DNA from 2 places in the Streptomyces sp. Rer75 genome. Region 1 is predicted to be linked to the other one. Evidence: riboswitches for the same ligand, from Rfam matches in the RefSeq annotation. Region 1 holds a riboswitch; the other holds the start of a gene.
The links. Region 1 has a riboswitch for cobalamin ahead of HYQ63_RS10415 (cobalamin biosynthesis protein). Riboswitches for the same ligand answer to the same signal wherever they lie in the genome.
Positions count from the first base shown of each region.

Region 2: another riboswitch for cobalamin. It lies ahead of HYQ63_RS28205 (ribonucleoside-diphosphate reductase subunit alpha); the one in region 1 lies ahead of HYQ63_RS10415 (cobalamin biosynthesis protein).

Region 1 is NZ_CP058693.1:2,524,814-2,530,144, forward strand. Features, by position in the region: gene HYQ63_RS10400 (class II aldolase/adducin family protein) at 1-683, opposite strand, end outside; gene HYQ63_RS10405 (inorganic phosphate transporter) at 920-2,233, shown strand; gene HYQ63_RS10410 (hypothetical protein) at 2,249-2,479, shown strand; cobalamin riboswitch at 2,656-2,797, shown strand; gene HYQ63_RS10415 (cobalamin biosynthesis protein) at 2,939-3,919, shown strand; gene HYQ63_RS10420 (cobyric acid synthase) at 3,916-5,331, shown strand, end outside.
Region 2 is NZ_CP058693.1:6,491,622-6,496,952, forward strand. Features, by position in the region: gene def (peptide deformylase) at 1-370, shown strand, start outside; gene HYQ63_RS28200 (ribonucleotide-diphosphate reductase subunit beta) at 434-1,465, opposite strand; gene HYQ63_RS28205 (ribonucleoside-diphosphate reductase subunit alpha) at 1,483-3,885, opposite strand; cobalamin riboswitch at 4,013-4,153, opposite strand; gene HYQ63_RS28210 (FGGY-family carbohydrate kinase) at 4,251-5,331, opposite strand, start outside.

The DNA.
Region 1 (5,331 bases):
GGCTGGCCGTAGCCGCCCAGCTTGGCCGCGGCGCGGTCCAGTTCGGCGGGCGGGAGAAGGGTGGGGGTGCGCCCGGGGACGGCGGCCGCGGCCAGCCAGACCTGGCACATCCATTCGAGCTGGGCGGTGCGGTCGTAGGCCTGGTCCAGCGTCGCGCCGTATACGACGGTCCCGTGGTTGCGCAGCAGACAGCCGGAGCGGTCGCGCAGCGCGGACAGCATGTTTTCGGCCAATTCATCGGTGCCGTAGAGCGCGTAGTCGGCGACCCGGACCGGCCCGCCGAGGGCGGCGGTCATGTAGTGGATCGCGGGGAGTTCGTCGACCAGCGTGGAGACGGCGGTGGCGTGAACGGCGTGGGTGTGGACGATGGCCGCGGCGTCTTCCGTGTGACGGTAGACGGCGAGGTGCATGGGCAGCTCGCTGGTGGGCGCGAGCGTGCCCAGCACCTGTCGGCCATCGAGGTCCACGCCGACCACGTCACGCGGGCCGAGCCGGTCGTAGGGGACGCCGCTCGGGGTCACCAGGACGGTGTCGCCGATCCGGGCCGACACATTGCCCGAGGTGCCGACGACGAGCCCGTCGGCGGTGGTTCTGCGGGCCGTCCGCACCACCTGCGTCCACGCCTGCCGCAGGGGCTGGGTCAGCCTCGGCTGTGGCCGTCGTGCCGATCGCGGCTCCGTCACGGGCCCTCACCTCCGGGCGCGATCCTTCCACACGGGCGCCGGCGCGGTGCGGTTACGCCGGCTCGATGTACGGGCGTCAAATGCCGTGTGACGAAAGGAAGTACGGTCGAAAACCAGCCGTTCTCACACTCGCGCGCCCGTGTCACCATGAAGCCCGCCTCAGTTCATCTTCCGTTCACCCAGTTTCCTTACGTTCACCGTGCACTGACCGCCCTCCGAACTGATTGACCGGGTGTATGGAACACATCACGCTTCTCATCGGGATCGTGATCGTCACGGCCTTGGTGTTCGACTTCACGAACGGCTTCCACGACACGGCCAACGCCATGGCCACCACCATCTCCACCGGAGCGCTCGGTCCCCGGGTCGCGGTGGCGATGTCGGCAGTCCTCAACCTCGTCGGCGCCTTCCTCTCCGTGGAGGTCGCCAAGACCATCTCCGGCGGAATCATCGACGAGGGCTCCGGCATCCAGCCCGAAGTGATCTTCGCGGGGCTCGTCGGCGCGATCCTCTGGAACCTGGTGACCTGGCTGGCCGGTCTCCCGTCCAGCTCATCGCACGCCCTCTTCGGCGGCCTCATCGGCGCCACCGTGGTCTCCGTCGGCATGGACGGGGTCAACGGCGACGCGATCGTCATGAAGGTCCTCATCCCGGCCGTGGCCGCGCCGGTCGTGGCGGGCATCGCCACGGTGGCCGCCACCCGGCTCACCTACCGGCTGGCCAACAACCGGGCCGCGGAGGACACCGCGAAGGGCTACCGCGCCGGTCAGATCGCCTCGGCCGCGCTGGTCTCCCTGGCCCACGGCACCAACGACGCCCAGAAGACGATGGGCGTCATCACCCTCGCGCTGGTCACCGGCGGCGTCATCGCCCCCGACTCCGACCCGCCCATGTGGGTGATCGTCTCCGCGGGTCTCGCCATCGCGCTCGGCACCTACCTGGGCGGCTGGCGCATCATCCGCACCATGGGCAAGGGCATCACCGACATCCAGCCGCCGCAGGGCTTCGCCGCCCAGACCGGCGCCGCGACCGTCATCCTGGCCTCGTCCCACATCGGCTTCGCGCTGTCCACCACGCAGGTCTGCTCGGGCGCCGTCATGGGTGCGGGCGTCGGCCGCAAGGGCGGTGTGGTGCGCTGGTCGACCGCGGGCCGCATGGTCGCCGCGTGGGCGCTGACCCTCCCGGCCGCCGGTCTGGTGGCCGCCGGTGCGGCGCTGCTGGCCGGCCAGGGCAACGGGGGCATCACCGCGGTCGCCGTCCTCGCGGTGCTGGGCTGCGGCGTCATCTGGATGCTGTCGCGCCGCAAGCCGGTGGACGCCAGCAACGTCAACGAGCTGGGTGCGGAGTCCGCCGAGCCGGTCGGTGTCGTCACCGCCGCCGTGCGGTCGGTCGCCCCGCCGCCCGCCGGAAAGACCGCATCCGCTGCCGATGGCACCGATGGCACGGATGCCGCAGACGCCTCGAACGCCTCGGGCTCGACGTCCGCCGAGGACGCCTCGTCCGAATCCGCCCCGACCCCCGCCACCGCGGGAACCGGTTCCACCAGCTGACAGGGAGCACACGCAATGCACATCGACTGGGCGGCCCTCGGCCAGGTCTTCGGCGTCAGCCTCGCGGTGACGGTCGGCGTCGTAGGGGTCTTCACCCTGGGCATCATCGGCACCTCCCGTACGGCTCAGCCGCAGCCCCAGGCCGCCGCGGGCGGCGCTTCCGCGGTTGCGCGCACCGGCGCGTACGCCTGTTTCGCGCTGTGCGCCGCGGTCGTGGCGTACGGCATCTATCTGATCGTGGCCTGAAACCAACGGAGGCCACTCAAGCCGCGGGGCGGTGGGCGCTGTTCGGCGCCCACCGCCCCGCGGTCGTTCCCGCGCGGGCGCCTGTGGATCTCGGCACACTCTGGCATCGCAGGTCAAATGCGAGTTGACGGCCATTCGCGCCCCATGGTGGACTTCCCGAGCCAAACGGCGGCAGGAGAGGAAGCCGGTGAGAATCCGGCGCGGTCCCGCCACTGTCACCGGGGAGCGCTCTCCCCTCACCGCAAGGGGTCACGGCCGTCCGTACGCCAGGAGGGCTGGAAGACCGGGAGAGCCGCGGATCCGGGAGCCAGGAGACTCTCACCGCCGGTCACGTCGAGCCAGGGCGCGGACCCTGAGTGAGGACATACCGCCATGCCCGGCACTGCCACGCCGTCAGCTCCTCCTGTCCGCATGCTCGGCGGCGGTCCTCGCCGCAGAGGCATGACGGCGGTCTGAAGGATGCGTGCCGACCACGCCTCGTACGCGTGCGGCGCCGCACTCGGCTTCCTCGGCGACCTCGCCGCGGGCGATCCGCGCCGCGGCCATCCGGTGGCCGCGTTCGGGCGGGCCGCCGCGGCCGTCGAGCGGCGGCTGTGGCGCGATCACCGCGGTTCCGGGGCCCTGCACACCGCGCTGTGCGCGGGCGGCGCGGCCGCCGGTGCCGCGCTGCTGGCGCGTACCGTACGCGGCTTCGCGGGCCGACGCCGGACGGCCGATGCCGCGCTGACCGCCGCCACCACCTGGGCCGTACTGGGCGGCACCTCGCTGGTGCGGGAGGCCCGGGTCATCGGTGACGCGCTGGCCGCCGGGGACGTCGACGCCGCGCGGGAGCGGCTGCCGCATCTGTGCGGACGCGATCCGCAGGCGCTGGACGCACAGCAGATCGCGCGGGCGGTCGTCGAGTCGGTGGCCGAGAACACCTCGGACGCGGTCGTGGGCGCGCTCGTGTGGGGGGCCGTGGCCGGGGTGCCGGGGCTCGTCGGCTTCCGCGCCGTCAACACCCTGGACGCCATGGTGGGCCACAAGTCGGCCCGCTACAGCCGGTTCGGCTGGGCCGCGGCCCGGCTGGACGACGTCGCGGGCTGGCCCGGCGCCCGGCTCACCGCCGCCCTGGCCGCCCTCGCCGGGCCCGATCCGCGCGGCGCGTGGCGCGCCTGGCGCGACGACGGCGGACGCCACCCGAGCCCCAACGCGGGCCCGGTGGAGGCGGCGTTCGCGGGCGCGCTGGGGGTCCGGCTGGGCGGCACGCTGGCGTACGCGGGCCGGGTCGAGCACCGCCCGGTGCTGAACCCGGGCGGCCGTCCCGTGACGGCGGCCGACATTCCGCGGGCGATCCTCCTCTCGCGGCGGGTGTCGGCGCTCGCTCTGCTCACCACCGTCGTGGCTCGTTCCGGAGCCGGTCGGGGCTCCGGAGCCGATCAGGAAAGGGTGAATCGATGACCCTGGGGGGCGGACTGCTCATCGCGGGAACGACCTCGGACGCCGGGAAGAGCGTCGTCACGGCGGGCATATGCCGCTGGCTGGCGCGCAAAGGGCTCCGGGTCGCCCCGTTCAAGGCGCAGAACATGTCGCTCAACTCCTTCGTCACCCGGGACGGCGCCGAGATCGGGCGGGCCCAGGCGATGCAGGCCGCCGCCGCGCGCGTCGAACCGAGCGCCCTGATGAACCCGGTCCTGCTGAAGCCGGGCAGCGACCGCAGCAGCCAGGTGGTGCTGCTCGGCAAGCCGGTGGGCGAGATGAGCGCGCGCGGGTATTACGGGGGGTCTGGGGGGTCGTCCCCCGAGGAAAGGCTGCACTCGGAGCGGCGGCGCGAAGGGCTGCTGGAGACCGTCACCGAGTGCCTGAGCGAGCTGCGGCGCACGCATGACGCGGTGATCTGCGAGGGCGCGGGCAGCCCGGCCGAGATCAATCTGCGCCGCACCGACATCGTCAACCTCGGTCTTGCCCGGGCCGCGGGGCTGCCGGTCGTCGTGGTCGGGGACATCGACCGCGGCGGCGTCTTCGCGTCCTTCTTCGGCACGACCGCGCTGCTGTCCCGCGAGGACCAGCGGCACATCGCCGCCTATGTGGTGAACAAGTTCCGCGGCGATGTGAGCCTGCTGGAACCCGGGCTGGACATGCTGCGCGACCTCACCGGACGGCCGACCGTCGGTGTGCTGCCGTACGCGCACGGCCTCGGCATCGACGAGGAGGACGGGCTGCGCGTCTCGCTGCGCGGCACGGTGCGCGAGAGCGTCGTCGCACCGCCGCACGGCGCGGACGTGCTGCGGGTCGCGGTGGCCGCCGTACCGCTGATGTCCAACTTCACCGACGTGGACGCGCTGGCCGCCGAGCCGGGCGTGATCGTGCGCTTCGTGGACCGCCCGGAGGAGCTGGCCGACGCCGATCTGGTGGTGCTGCCGGGCACCCGGGGCACCGTGAAGGCGCTGGAGTGGCTGCGCGAGCGCGGTCTCGCCGACGCGATCGCGCGGCGGGCCGCGGAGGGGCGGCCGGTGCTCGGGATCTGCGGCGGCTTCCAGGCGCTGGGCTACGCAATCGAGGACGAGGTCGAGTCGAAGGCCGGGACGGTCGAGGGCCTCGGACTGCTGCCCGTACGGGTCCGCTTCGCGGCCGACAAGACCCTGGCCCGGCCGGTGGGCGAGGCGCTGGGCGAACGGGTGGTGGGCTACGAGATCCACCACGGCGTCGCCGAACTGCTCCACGGGGGCGACGAACCCTTCCTGGACGGCTGCCGGGTGGGCCCGGTGTGGGGCACGCACTGGCACGGCTCGCTGGAGAGCGACGGCTTCCGCCGCGCCTTCCTGCGGCGGGTCGCGGAGGCGGCGGGCCGGGCGTTCGTGCCCGCGCCTGAC
Region 2 (5,331 bases), 4.0 Mb from region 1:
CAAGGTCTTCGTCTACGACTGCCTGGACGACGAGGGCGTACGCCACGTCGGCGTGGTCTGCAACCCGGTGCTGGAGGAGCTGCCCGCCGACCGCCGCGTCCTGGACGACTCCAACGAGGGCTGCCTGTCGGTGCCCACCGCCTACTGCGAGCTGGCCCGCCCCGACTACGCGGTGGTGCGCGGCCAGGACGCCGAGGGCAAGCCGATCACCGTGCGCGGCACCGGCTACTTCGCCCGCTGCCTCCAGCACGAGACCGACCACCTCTACGGCTACCTCTACATCGACCGCCTCTCCAAGCGCGACCGCAAGGACGTCCTCCGTCAGATGGCCGAGGGCACGGCGCGCTACGAGACGGTGCCGAACGACTGAGTGTGTGCCGCCATGCCACAGGGCCGGACCCCGAGGGGTCCGGCCCTGTGGCACAGGTGAGGCTCAGAAGTCGTCGTCGAAGGAGACCGAGCCCTCGACCGCGACCTGGTAGGCCGAGGCGCGGCGTTCGAAGAAGTTGGTCAGCTCCTGGACGTCCTGGAGCTCCATGAAGGAGAACGGGTTCTCCGAGCCGAAGACCGCGGGGAAGCCGAGGCGCTTGAGGCGCTGGTCGGCGACGCACTCCAGGTAGGCGCGCATCGATTCGGTGTTCATGCCCGGCAGGCCGTCGCCGCAGAGGTCGCGGGCGAACTGGAGCTCCGCCTCGACGGCTTCCTTCAGCATGTCGGTGACCTGCTGCTCCAGGTCGTCGTCGAAGAGGTCGGGCTCCTCCTCGCGGACGGTGTCCACGACGGAGAAGGCGAACTCCATGTGCATGGACTCGTCGCGGAACACCCAGTTGGTGCCGGTCGCGAGGCCGTGCAGGAGGCCGCGGGAGCGGAACCAGTAGACGTAGGCGAAGGCGCCGTAGAAGAAGAGGCCCTCGATGCAGGCCGCGAAGCAGATCAGGTTGAGCAGGAAGCGGCGGCGGTCGGCCTTGCTCTCCAGGCGGTCGATCTTCTCCACCGAGTCCATCCAGCGGAAGCAGAATTCCGCCTTCTCCCGGATGGAGGGGATGTTCTCGACCGCCGCGAAGGCCGCGGCGCGGTCGTCCGGGTCGGGGAGGTAGGTGTCCAGCAGGGTCAGATAGAACTGGACGTGCACGGCCTCCTCGAAGAGCTGCCGCGACAGGTACAGCCGCGCCTCGGGGGAGTTGATGTGCTTGTAGAGCGTCAGCACCAGGTTATTGGCGACGATCGAGTCGCCGGTGGCGAAGAAGGCGACCAGGCGGCCGATGAGGTGCTGCTCACCCGGGGAGAGCTTGGCGAGGTCGGCGACGTCCGAGTGGAGGTCGACCTCTTCCACGGTCCAGGTGTTCTTGATCGCGTCCCGGTAGCGGTCGTAGAACTGCGGGTACCGCATCGGCCGCAGGGTCAGCTCGAATCCCGGGTCGAGGAGGTTCTTGACGTGGTCCGTCGCGGTGTTCGCGGTGGTCATCTCGGATGCGGTGGGCATTACTGGCAGGCCTCGCAGGACTCGGGGTTTTCCAGGGAGCAGGCGACCGCGTCGGCCTCGGCGGGCGTCTGCTGGGTGGGGACGGGGACGGTGGCCGTGGCGGCGCCACCGCGGGCGCTCTGGGCGATCCGGGTCGCCGGGCGGGAGCGCAGGTAGTAGGTGGTCTTGATGCCGCGCTTCCAGGCGTACGCGTACATCGAGCTGAGCTTGCCGATGGTCGGCGCCGCCATGAAGAGGTTCAGCGACTGGCTCTGGTCGAGGTACGGGGTGCGGGCCGCCGCCATGTCGATCAGGGCGCGCTGCGGGATCTCCCACGCGGTGCGGTACAGGTCGCGTACGTCCTGGGGAACCCAGGAGAGGTCCTGGACCGAGCCGTTGGCCTCGCGCAGCGCGTCACGGGTCTGGGCGTCCCACACGCCCAGCTTCTTCAGGTCGTTCACCAGGTAGGAGTTGACCTGGAGGAACTCACCGCTGAGGGTTTCGCGCTTGAAGAGGTTGGAGACCTGCGGCTCGATGCACTCGTACACGCCCGCGATGGAGGCGATGGTGGCGGTCGGCGCGATCGCCAGCAGCAGCGAGTTCCGCATCCCGGTCGTCGCCATCCGGGTGCGCAGCGCCTCCCAGCGCTCGGGCCAGGCGGCCTGCGCGCCGGTGTAGTGGTCCGGGTGGAGCACGCCGCGCGCGGTGCGGGTCTCGGCCCAGGCCGGGTGCGGGCCGTGGCGCTCGGCGAGGTCGCAGGACGCCTCGTACGCGGCGAGCATGATGCGCTCGGAGATCCGGGTGGAGAGCGCCTGCGCCTCGGGCGAGTCGAACGGCAGCCGCAGCCGGAAGAAGACGTCCTGGAGGCCCATCAGGCCGAGCCCCACAGGACGCCAGCGGGAGTTGGAGGCCCCGGCCTCTTCCGTGGGGTAGAAGTTGATGTCCACCACGCGGTCGAGGAAGGTCACGGCGGTGCGGACGGTGCGGTCCAGCCGCTCCCAGTCCATCTCGCCGTCCTCACCCAGGTGCGCGGCCAGGTTGACCGAGCCGAGGTTGCAGACGGCGGTCTCGCTGTCGTCGGTGACCTCCAGGATCTCGGTGCACAGGTTGGAGGAGTGGACGACCCGGCCCGGCTCGGCGGTCTGGTTGGCGGTGCGGTTGGCGGCGTCCTTGAACGTCATCCAGCCGTTGCCGGTCTGCGCGAGGGTGCGCATCATCCGGGAGTACAGCTGGCGCGCCGGGACCTGCTTGAGCGCCCGCCCCTCGGCCTCGGCCTTCCGGTACGCGGCGTCGAACTCCTCGCCCCACAGGTCGACCAGTTCGGGCGCGTCCACGGGCGAGAACAGCGACCAGTCGCCGTCCGCCTCGACCCGGCGCATGAACTCGTCCGGGATCCAGTGCGCGATGTTGAGGTTGTGGGTGCGGCGGGCCTCTTCGCCCGTGTTGTCCCGCAGCTCCAGGAACTCCTCGATGTCCGCGTGCCAGGTCTCCAGGTAGACGCAGGCCGCGCCCTTGCGCCGGCCGCCCTGGTTGACGGCCGCCACCGAGGCGTCGAGCGTGCGCAGGAACGGCACGATGCCGTTGGAGTGCCCGTTGGTGCCGCGGATCAGCGAACCGCGGGCGCGGATGCGGGAGTACGACAGCCCGATGCCGCCCGCGTGCTTCGAGAGGCGCGCCACCTGGTGGTAGCGGTTGTAGATCGAGTCCAGCTCGTCCAGCGGCGAGTCCAGCAGATAGCAGGAGGACATCTGCGGGTGCCGGGTGCCGGAGTTGAACAGCGTGGGGGAGCTGGGCAGGTACGACAGCGTGCTGGTCATCCGGTACAGCTCGGCGACGTCGTCCAGCGCCCGCTCGGTCAGGTCCTCGGCGAGCCCGCAGGCCACCCGCAGCAGGAAGTGCTGCGGGGTCTCGATCACCTGACGGGTGATCGGGTGGCGGAGCAGATAGCGACTGTGCAGGGTGCGCAGCCCGAAGTAGCCGAAGCGGTCGTCGGCGCCGTCGGCCAGTGCCTGGTCGACCAGCGCGTCCAGCCGGGCGGCGTGGGCGGTCACGAACTCGGCGGTGGAGTCGGCGATCAGGCCCTCGCGGTGGCCCACGGCGACGGACGCGGAGAAGGAGTCCGCGCCCTGCCCGGCCGCCTCGTCGGCGATCGCGCGGGTCAGCAGCCGCGCGGCGAGCTTGGAGTACTCCGGCTCCTCGCCGATGAGTCCGGCCGCCGCCTCGGTCGCCAGGGAGCGCAACTCCGCCTCGTCCGAACCGGGATGGCGGCCGCGCAGGGCGGCGGCCGCGACCTTGCCGGGGTCGGTGGCGGGCAGATCGGCGGTGAGCCCGGTGAGGGTCCGCAGCAGGGCGGTCCCGGGCGCGTCGGCCGCTGCCGGAGTTTCCGCTGCCTCTGAAACCGGGTCGGCGGGCGCGATGGTCACTGAAGTGTTCTCCCTCGCTCGGCTGGGGGCCTGACGAGGGCAGTGCGCGATGGCCGCTTACGGGCATGCCGATTCCGCTCTACGGCACACCACGCAGCGTCCATCGGCCCAACCCGCGAGGCCCGGACGTATGCAGACGGCCGTCGGCAGGTCATCGGACTCACGGGTACGCAAAAGCGCACACGTACACCGTTGCGGGACAGTTCCGGATTCCCACCGGATTCCCCTGCGGCGACAGCGGAGACGAGCATACATCTTGTGTCGTGCTGCGCACGCGCCCCCAGATGTTGTGTCGTCAGCTGGGCGGATTCGTATAGATGTGCTAGTCACGTCGGGCCTTGGCCGCGCCGGAATCCCAGGGAAAACTAGCTTCCCGGACCGCTCGTCCGCCATTCGTCCAGGGCACGGGCGAGGCGGTCGCGGTAGCCCGCGTAGCCGTCCTCGTACGCGCCGCGAAGCTCGCTCCGCGGCTCGACCGTACGGGACGCGGAGCGCCACCGGGACGCGTCCACGGGGTCGCCGAGCGACCGCCACGCGACCGCGACCGCGCCCCGCGCGCCGACCTCCGGCTCGTCCGGAATGACCACCGGACGGCCGATGACGTTCGCGAAAATCTCCGTCCAGGAGGCGGAACGCACCCCTCCGCCGCACAGCGCGAGCCGTCCCGAGAGCCCGGCCGCCTCCAGGCAGTGGCGGGCCGCGTAGGCGATGGCCTCGCACACGGCCCGTACGGTGTCGGCGCGGGTGGTGGCGAGGGTGAGACCGTCCAACCGCCCCTGGGCGGCGGGCTCCACGAACGGGGCGCGCTCCCCGGCGCCGGACAGGAAGGGCAGCGCGGTCACCCCGTTCGCCCCCGGCGGACTCCCGTCGAGCAGGGCGTCCAGCTCGGCGGTGGTCGTCCCTGTGAGATCGAGCACCCACTCCAGGGCGGCCGTGCCGACCATCGCGGGCATCGCGCGCAGCCAGCGCTCCGGGTCGGGGGTGCACAGCCACATTCCGGCCGGATCGGCCGAAGCGTCCACCGCCGCGCGGTCGGTGAGCACCTGGCAGGCCAGCGTGGTGCCGACGATGAGCAGCCCGTCGCCCACGTCCCGCACCCCGCTGCCGATGGCGCACGCCGGAAGGTCGTACGGACCGGAGACGACGGGCAGGCCGGGCGGCAGCCCGGTCAGCCGGGCCCCCTCGTCGTCCAGCGCGAGGACGGTGCCGGGCGCGGCGGGGCCCGGCAGCAGCCGGGCGTGGCCGGACAGTCCGCAGCGCTCCAGGGCGTCCGGCACATAGGTGCGGGTGGTGACGTCGAGGAACGGCAGGGACGCGTCGGAGGCGTCCACGGTGATGGCGCCGGTCAGCCGCTGGGCCACCGCGTCCACGCAGTAGCCCGCGACCGCCGCCCGCTCCAGCGCCTCCGGCTCGTGCTCGGCCAGCCAGTGCAGCAGCGGGGCGTGG